DNA from 2 places in the Cellulomonas dongxiuzhuiae genome. Region 1 is predicted to be linked to the other one. Evidence: predicted binding sites of a transcription regulator. Region 1 holds the regulator's gene; the other holds the start of a gene.
The links. The regulator HrcA, encoded in region 1, represses chaperone genes, less so after heat shock. The targets are predictions, from matches to a motif close to TTNGCACTCGNNNNNNNCGAGTGCNAA.
Positions count from the first base shown of each region.

Region 2: the regulator HrcA is predicted to act here: its motif matches at 1,361-1,387, upstream of groL (chaperonin GroEL).

Region 1 covers NZ_CP076023.1:2,499,525-2,502,930, reverse strand. The annotation lists gene KKR89_RS11195 (DUF3097 domain-containing protein) at 1-689, opposite strand, end outside; gene hrcA (heat-inducible transcriptional repressor HrcA) at 874-1,896, shown strand; gene dnaJ (molecular chaperone DnaJ) at 1,984-3,108, shown strand; gene KKR89_RS11180 (16S rRNA (uracil(1498)-N(3))-methyltransferase) at 3,105-3,406, shown strand, end outside.
Region 2 covers NZ_CP076023.1:742,632-746,037, reverse strand. The annotation lists gene groL (chaperonin GroEL) at 1-1,211, opposite strand, end outside; gene KKR89_RS03450 (glycoside hydrolase family 15) at 1,440-2,906, shown strand; gene KKR89_RS03445 (cold-shock protein) at 2,972-3,175, opposite strand; gene KKR89_RS03440 (LytR C-terminal domain-containing protein) at 3,316-3,406, opposite strand, start outside.

The DNA.
Region 1 (3,406 bases):
GTGGGCCACGCCTCCAGGCCGATGCGCTCGGGTCGGACGGCCTGCCAGACGTCGACGTAGGGGTGGCCGAGGACGCGGACGGTGCCCGCGCGCACGGTGCGCAGCGCGTCGGCCGCGAGCCTGCTCTCCTTGGAGCCGGGCACGAGGTGGTCGACGAGGACGCCCACCCGCCGGTCGGCCGTCGGACCGAAGTCGCGCAGCGCGTCGGCCAGGTTGTCGACCCCGTCGAGCAGCTCGACGACGACGCCCTCGACGCGCAGGTCGTCGCCCCACACCTTCTCGACGAGCTCGGCGTCGTGCTTGCCCTCCACCCAGATGCGCGAGCCGCGCGCCACGCGCGCGGGCGCGTCGGGCACCGCCACCGAGCCCGACGCGGTGCGCGTCGGGCGCACCGGCGCCCTGGTCGTCACGGGGGCCGTCAGGACGACGGGCTCACCCTCGACCCAGAACCCCGGCCCGAGCCGGAACGTGCGGGTCCGGCCGCGGCGGTCCTCCAGCACGACGACGTGCAGCCCACCCGACTTCTCGACCCGGACCACCGCACCGACCCAGCCCGTCTCGACGTCCTCGACGACCAGCCCGCGCTCGGCGGGCTGCTCGCGCGACGTGCGCGGGGCGCGGTGGTGGGCGGCACGGGACGTGGCGCCGGCGCCCGCGAGCACGTCGGAGCCGTATCGGTCGTCGGTCACGCGGGCACTGTAGGAGCCGTGCCGCGTGGCCGTCGTGGCGACGCGCGGTGCGGCCGCGGATCCACCGGCCGGACCGCGTAGAATTGGCACTCGGTCCGTCCGAGTGCTACCTCGGCCGGCCGGGAGGCGACCGCACGAGGTGGTCGCACGTACGGTGTGGACCCCGGGGGACGGAGGGAGCGACATGAGCGAGGACCGTCGGCTGGACGTCTTGCGCGCGATCGTCGAGGACTACGTCGCGACCCGCGAGCCCGTCGGGTCGCGGGCCCTTGCCGAGCGGCACGCGCTCGGCGTCTCGCCCGCGACGATCCGCAACGACATGGCCGCCCTCGAGGAGGCCGGTCTCATCGTCCAGCCGCACACCTCCGCCGGGCGGGTGCCGACCGAGCTGGGCTACCGCGAGTTCGTCGACCGGCTCTCGGGCGTGCGGGCGCTGTCGGCGGCCGAGAAGCGCGCCATCGGCACGCTGCTCGAGGAGGCCGTCGACCTCGACGACGTGATGGACCGCGCCGTGCGGCTGATCGCCCAGCTGACCCACCAGGTGGCGGTCGTGCAGTACCCGTCGCTGCGGCGCTCCGCTCTGCGGCACGTCGAGCTGGTCCCCGTGGGTGCGCGCCACCTCCTCGTCGTCATCATCACCACGACGGGCCGCGTCGAGCAGCGCACGGTCGAGCTGACCGCGGACCTCGACGAGAGCGTCGTCGCGCGCCTGCGTCTGCGCCTCAACGTCGTGGCGGCAGGCCTGCGGCTCGCGGACCTCGACACGGCGCTCGACGCACTGGCGGGGGAGTTCGAGCCGGACGGTGCCGACCTCGTCCGCGCGGTCGTGGCGGTCGTGGCCGAGACCGTGGCGCAGGAGCGCGAGGAGCGCGTGATCGTCGCGGGCGCCTCGCACCTGGCCCGCAGCGCCGGTGCGGACTTCCCGCACACGATCGGTCCCGTGCTGGAGGCGCTCGAGGAGCAGGTCGTCCTGCTGCGCCTGCTGTCCGAGATGGCCGAGGACTCGGCAGGCGTCGCGGTGCGCATCGGCCGGGAGACGCAGCTCGAGGGCCTCGCCGAGACGAGCATCGTCACCAGCGGCTACGGCGGTGACGGCTCGTCCGTCGCCGTCCTGGGGTCGGTCGGCCCCCTGCGGATGGACTACCCCCAGACCATGGCGGCGGTCCGAGCCGTCGCCCGGTACCTCACCCGGATCCTCGCGGGCTGACCCGCGCGCCACGCGTCCGCGCCCCTCGGTGCGCCGCACGCGGGCCGGGTCCCTCCGCGCACGAGCAGGAAGCGAGCAGCACGCCACGTGACCGACTACTACGAGATCCTCGGTGTCCCGCGGGACGCGACGCCGGAGCAGATCAAGAAGGCCTACCGCCGCCTGGCGCGCGAGCTGCACCCCGACGTCTCGGGCACCGAGCCCGGGACGGAGGACCGGTTCAAGGACGTGTCGCGCGCCTACGACGTGCTCGGCAACCCCGAGAAGCGCCGCGCGTACGACATGGGTGCCGACCCCTCGTCGCCCGGCGGCGGCATGGGCGGCGGCTTCGGCTTCCAGGACATCTTCGAGACCTTCTTCGGTGCGGCCGGCGGCGGTGCTCCGCGCGGACCCGTGCCGCGCGCCCGGCGCGGGCAGGACGCGCTCGTGCGTCTCGACCTCGACCTCGCCGAGGCCGCGTTCGGCGTCCACCGCGAGGTGCAGGTCGACACCGCCGTGCTGTGCCCCACCTGCGGTGGCACGTGCTGCCGTCCCGGCACGTCGCCGCGCACCTGCGAGGTGTGCGGCGGGCGCGGGTCCGTGCAGCGCGTCGCGCGCTCGTTCCTCGGGCAGGTCATGACGACGCAGCCGTGCGCCGCCTGCCACGGGTTCGGCACCGTGATCCCCGAGCCGTGCACCGAGTGCGCGGGCGAGGGACGCGTGCGCTCGCGGCGCACGCTGTCGGTGGACGTCCCGGCGGGCGTGGACACCGGGACGCGCATCAAGATGACCGGGCAGGGCGAGGTCGGTCCAGCGGGCGGTCCGCCCGGGGACGTCTACCTCGAGGTGCGCGAGCGCAAGCACGAGACGTTCGTCCGGCGCGGGGACGACCTGCACGCGACGCTCCAGGTGCCCATGACGGCGGCCGCGCTGGGCACGGTCGTGACGATGGAGACGCTCGACGGGCCCCAGGAGGTCGACCTGCGCCCGGGCACGCAGCCGGGGCAGATCCTCACGCTGCGCGGGCTCGGCGTCGGTCACCTGCACGTCGGCGGACGCGGTGACCTGCACGTGCACGTCGAGGTCCAGGTGCCCTCACCCGCTGACGACGAGCAGGCCGACCTGCTGCGCCGCCTGGCGGTGCTGCGCGGCGAGGAGCGCCCCGAGGCGCGTCTCGCGGCGGCGAACCCCGGGATGTTCGCGAAGCTGCGCGACAAGCTCAGCGGCCGGTGAGCGCCCCGGTCTTCGTGGTCGAGCCGGGCATGCTCGACGGCGTGCGAGCCGGCGGGGAGTACCTGCTCGACGGCACCGAGGGCCGGCACGCGGGCGTCGTCCAGCGGCGGGGTGCAGGTGAGCGCGTCGACGTGGTGGACTGCGCCGGCGTCCGTCTCGTCGGGCGCGTGCGCGCCGCGGGGCCCGACGGCGTGCGCATCGACGTCGAGGACGTCGTCGTGGAGGACGCACCCGCGCCGCAGCTCGTGCTCGTGCAGGCGCTCGCCAAGGGCGACCGGGACGAGCTGGCGATCGAGGC
Region 2 (3,406 bases), 1.8 Mb from region 1:
GCCGCCTTGGCGTTGCGCACGGCGTCCTCGATGCGGTGCTTGCGCTCCTTGAGCTCGACCTCGGTGGCCGCGCCCGCCTTGATGACGGCGACGCCACCGGCGAGCTTCGCGAGGCGCTCCTGGAGCTTCTCGCGGTCGTAGTCCGAGTCCGAGTTCTCGATCTCGGCACGGATCTGGTTGACGCGACCGGCGATCTGCCCGGCCTCGCCGCCACCCTCGACGATGGTGGTCTCGTCCTTGGTGACGACGACCTTGCGCGCCGTGCCGAGGACCTCGAGGCCGACCTGGTCCAGCTTCAGACCGACGGTCTCGGAGACGACCTGGCCACCGGTGAGGACGGCCATGTCCTGCAGCATCGCCTTGCGGCGGTCGCCGAAGCCCGGCGCCTTGACGGCGATGGACTTGAAGATGCCGCGGATGCGGTTGACGACGAGCGTCGCCAGCGCCTCGGACTCGACGTCCTCGGCCACGATGAGCAGCGGCTTGCCGGCCTGGATGACCTTCTCCAGCAGCGGCAGCAGGTCCTTGACGTTCGAGACCTTGGACTCGACGAGCAGGACGTACGCGTCCTCCAGGACGGCCTCCTGACGCTCGGGGTCCGTCACGAAGTACGCCGACAGGAAGCCCTTGTCGAAGCGCATGCCCTCGGTGAGCTCGAGCTCGAGGCCCAGGGCGCTCGACTCCTCGACGGTGATGACGCCCTCCTTGCCCACCTTGTCGAGGGCCTCGGCGATGAGCTCGCCGATCGCGGGGTCACCGGCGGAGATGGCGGCCGTGGCGGCGATCTCCTCCTTGGTCTCGATCTCCTTGGCCTGGGCCAGGAGCTGCGTCGTGACAGCCTCGACGGCCTTCTCGATGCCCTTCTTCAGGGCGATCGGGTTGGCGCCGGCGGCGACGTTGCGCAGACCCTCGCGCACGAGCGCCTGGGCCAGGACGGTGGCGGTCGTCGTGCCGTCACCGGCGACGTCGTCCGTCTTCTTGGCGACCTCCTTGACGAGCTCGGCGCCGATGCGCTCGAAGGGCTCCTCGAGGTCGATCTCCTTGGCGATGGAGACGCCGTCGTTGGTGATCGTCGGCGCGCCCCACTTCTTGTCGAGCACGACGTTGCGGCCCTTCGGGCCGAGTGTGACCTTGACGGTGTCGGCGAGGACGTTGAGCCCACGCTCCATGCTCCGTCGGGCCTCCTCGTCGAAGGCGATGATCTTGGCCATGGGGCTGTGATCCTTCTTCCAGTTCGTGGGTGGCCGGTCGGTGCCCGCGACGGACGGACCGCCGCGCGCGCTCACGTCCCGCTCGCGACGACCCTCACCTGACGGCCGGGTGTTCTGTCACTCTCCACCGGAGAGTGCTAAGTCAATGGTTAGCACTCGACCCCCTCGAGTGCAAGCAGCGGACGCGTCCTGGACGTCCGCCCTGCGCGAAGCCCTAAGGTGCTCGGTGTGTCCGACGCCGTCGTCGTGAGCCGCGCTCGGCGCACCCGCGCCCGCGCGGTCCTCGTGCTGGGAGCCGCCCTGCTGCTCGCCGTCGCGGGGACCACGGCACCCCGCGGCGAGGCGGCCGGGAAGCCCGGGGCGGCCCTCGCGGTCGGCGCCGGGGCGGTCGGGGGCGTGGGCAGAGGCGTGGGCAGCGTGGACACCGGGACCCACGCGCACATCCCCCTGTACCAGCAGGCCGTGTCCGTGCTGCCGGACGGCGCCCGTGCCGGTGTCCCCTCCGACGCCCTCGCGGTCTACCTGCCGGGCACGCGCGTCGCGGACCCGGCGGCTGCCGTGCTGGCGTCCGCGGTCGGCGCGACGCCCACCACGACCGTCGTCGTGGGGCCCCGCGCCGCTGCTGCCGCTGCCGCCGAGCAGCAGGAGTGGCTCGCCGCCGGGCAGGTCCCGGGCGCGGGCGGGCCCCACGAGGCGCTCGCGCGCGCCGCACTGCTCGACCTGCACTCGCTGACCGTCGCGGACGGGGTCGTCGTCGCGGGCTGGTCGTCGATGTGGCGCTACGTGTGGCCCCGGGACTCCGCGTTCGTGGCCGTCGCGCTGGCCCGCACCGGTCACGTCGACGACGCCCTCGCGGTGCTCGACTTCCTCGCGCGCGTCCAGTCCCCCGACGGGTCGTTCCAGGCGCGCTACCTCACGGACGGGTCCGGCCCGCCGGACGCCCGCGGCGTGCAGACCGACGGCACGGGCTGGGCGATGTGGGCGGCGGGCCTCGTCCTGGCCGAGGTCGACGACGCGGACCGCGCTGCCGTCGCGCGGCGGCTCGCCCCGCTCGTGGAGCGGTCGGCGGTCCGCGCCCTGTCCCTGGTCGCCGGGGGCCTGCCGCCGGCGTCGCCGGACTACTGGGAGGTGCCCGAGCGCGAGGTCACGCTGGGGACCGCCGCGCCGCTCGTCGCGGGGCTGGAGCAGGCGGTGGTCGTGCTGGACACCGCCGGGCGGCCCGGTCCGGCGGCCGCGGCGGCAGCGGGCGCGGTGGCGGCGCGCCGGTCCGTCGTCGACGCGTTCGCCCCCCAGGGGTACGGCCGGTACGCCACCCGCACGGTGCCCGACGCCGCGAGCGCCTTCGTGCTGCCCCCGTTCTGGACCGAGCCGGCCCCCGGCGCGCACGCCGCGTGGCGGGCGTCCGTGCCGTCGATGCTGCGGCCCGCGGACGGCCTGGCCCCCGGGGGCGGCTGGCGGCGTGACGGCGTGTCGTGGACGCCGCAGACGACGCTGTACGCGTGGGTGGCCGCGGAGCAGGGGCAGGTGGACCGTGCGGAGCACTGGCTGGGCGTGGTCGACCGGCACCGCACGTCGTCGGGGGCGATCCCGGAGAAGCTCCTGGCGGACGGCACGCCCGCCGCGGTGGCACCGCTGGGCTGGAGCGCGGCGTGCGTGCTCCTCGCGATCGACGCGCTGGGCACCCGCGACACCTGAGCCGCGTCACGCGCCTGCGCCACGCGCCCGTCGCGTCGCGGACGCGACGGGCGCGCCGGTGGACGTCAGACGGGTCGGACCTGCTCGGCCTGGGGCCCCTTGGTGCCCTGCCCGACCTCGAACTCGACGGCCTGACCCTCCTCGAGGGTGCGGTAGCCGTCCGCCTGGATCGCGCTGAAGTGCACGAAGAGGTCCTGGCTGCCACCCACGGGGGTGATGAAGCCGAAGCCCTTCTCCGCGTTGAACCACTTGACCGTGCCCTGGGCCATCCGGTGCTCCTCGAGGTGCGGTGGACCGGGCCGCTCCACCGTCGCCCCGGTGCGTGGAGCCTAGTGGCGACGCGCTCCCGCGACCAGGGTCGGCCGGACCCTCCGCAGGCCCTCCGCGGCCCCCCGGGTGGGGCTCGGCCTCAGGCGTCCGGGTCGGTGACGAGGAGCACCGTGATGCCGGGGCCGGCCTGCGCGGGATTCACCTCGACGGTGGTGACACCGACCGTCGTG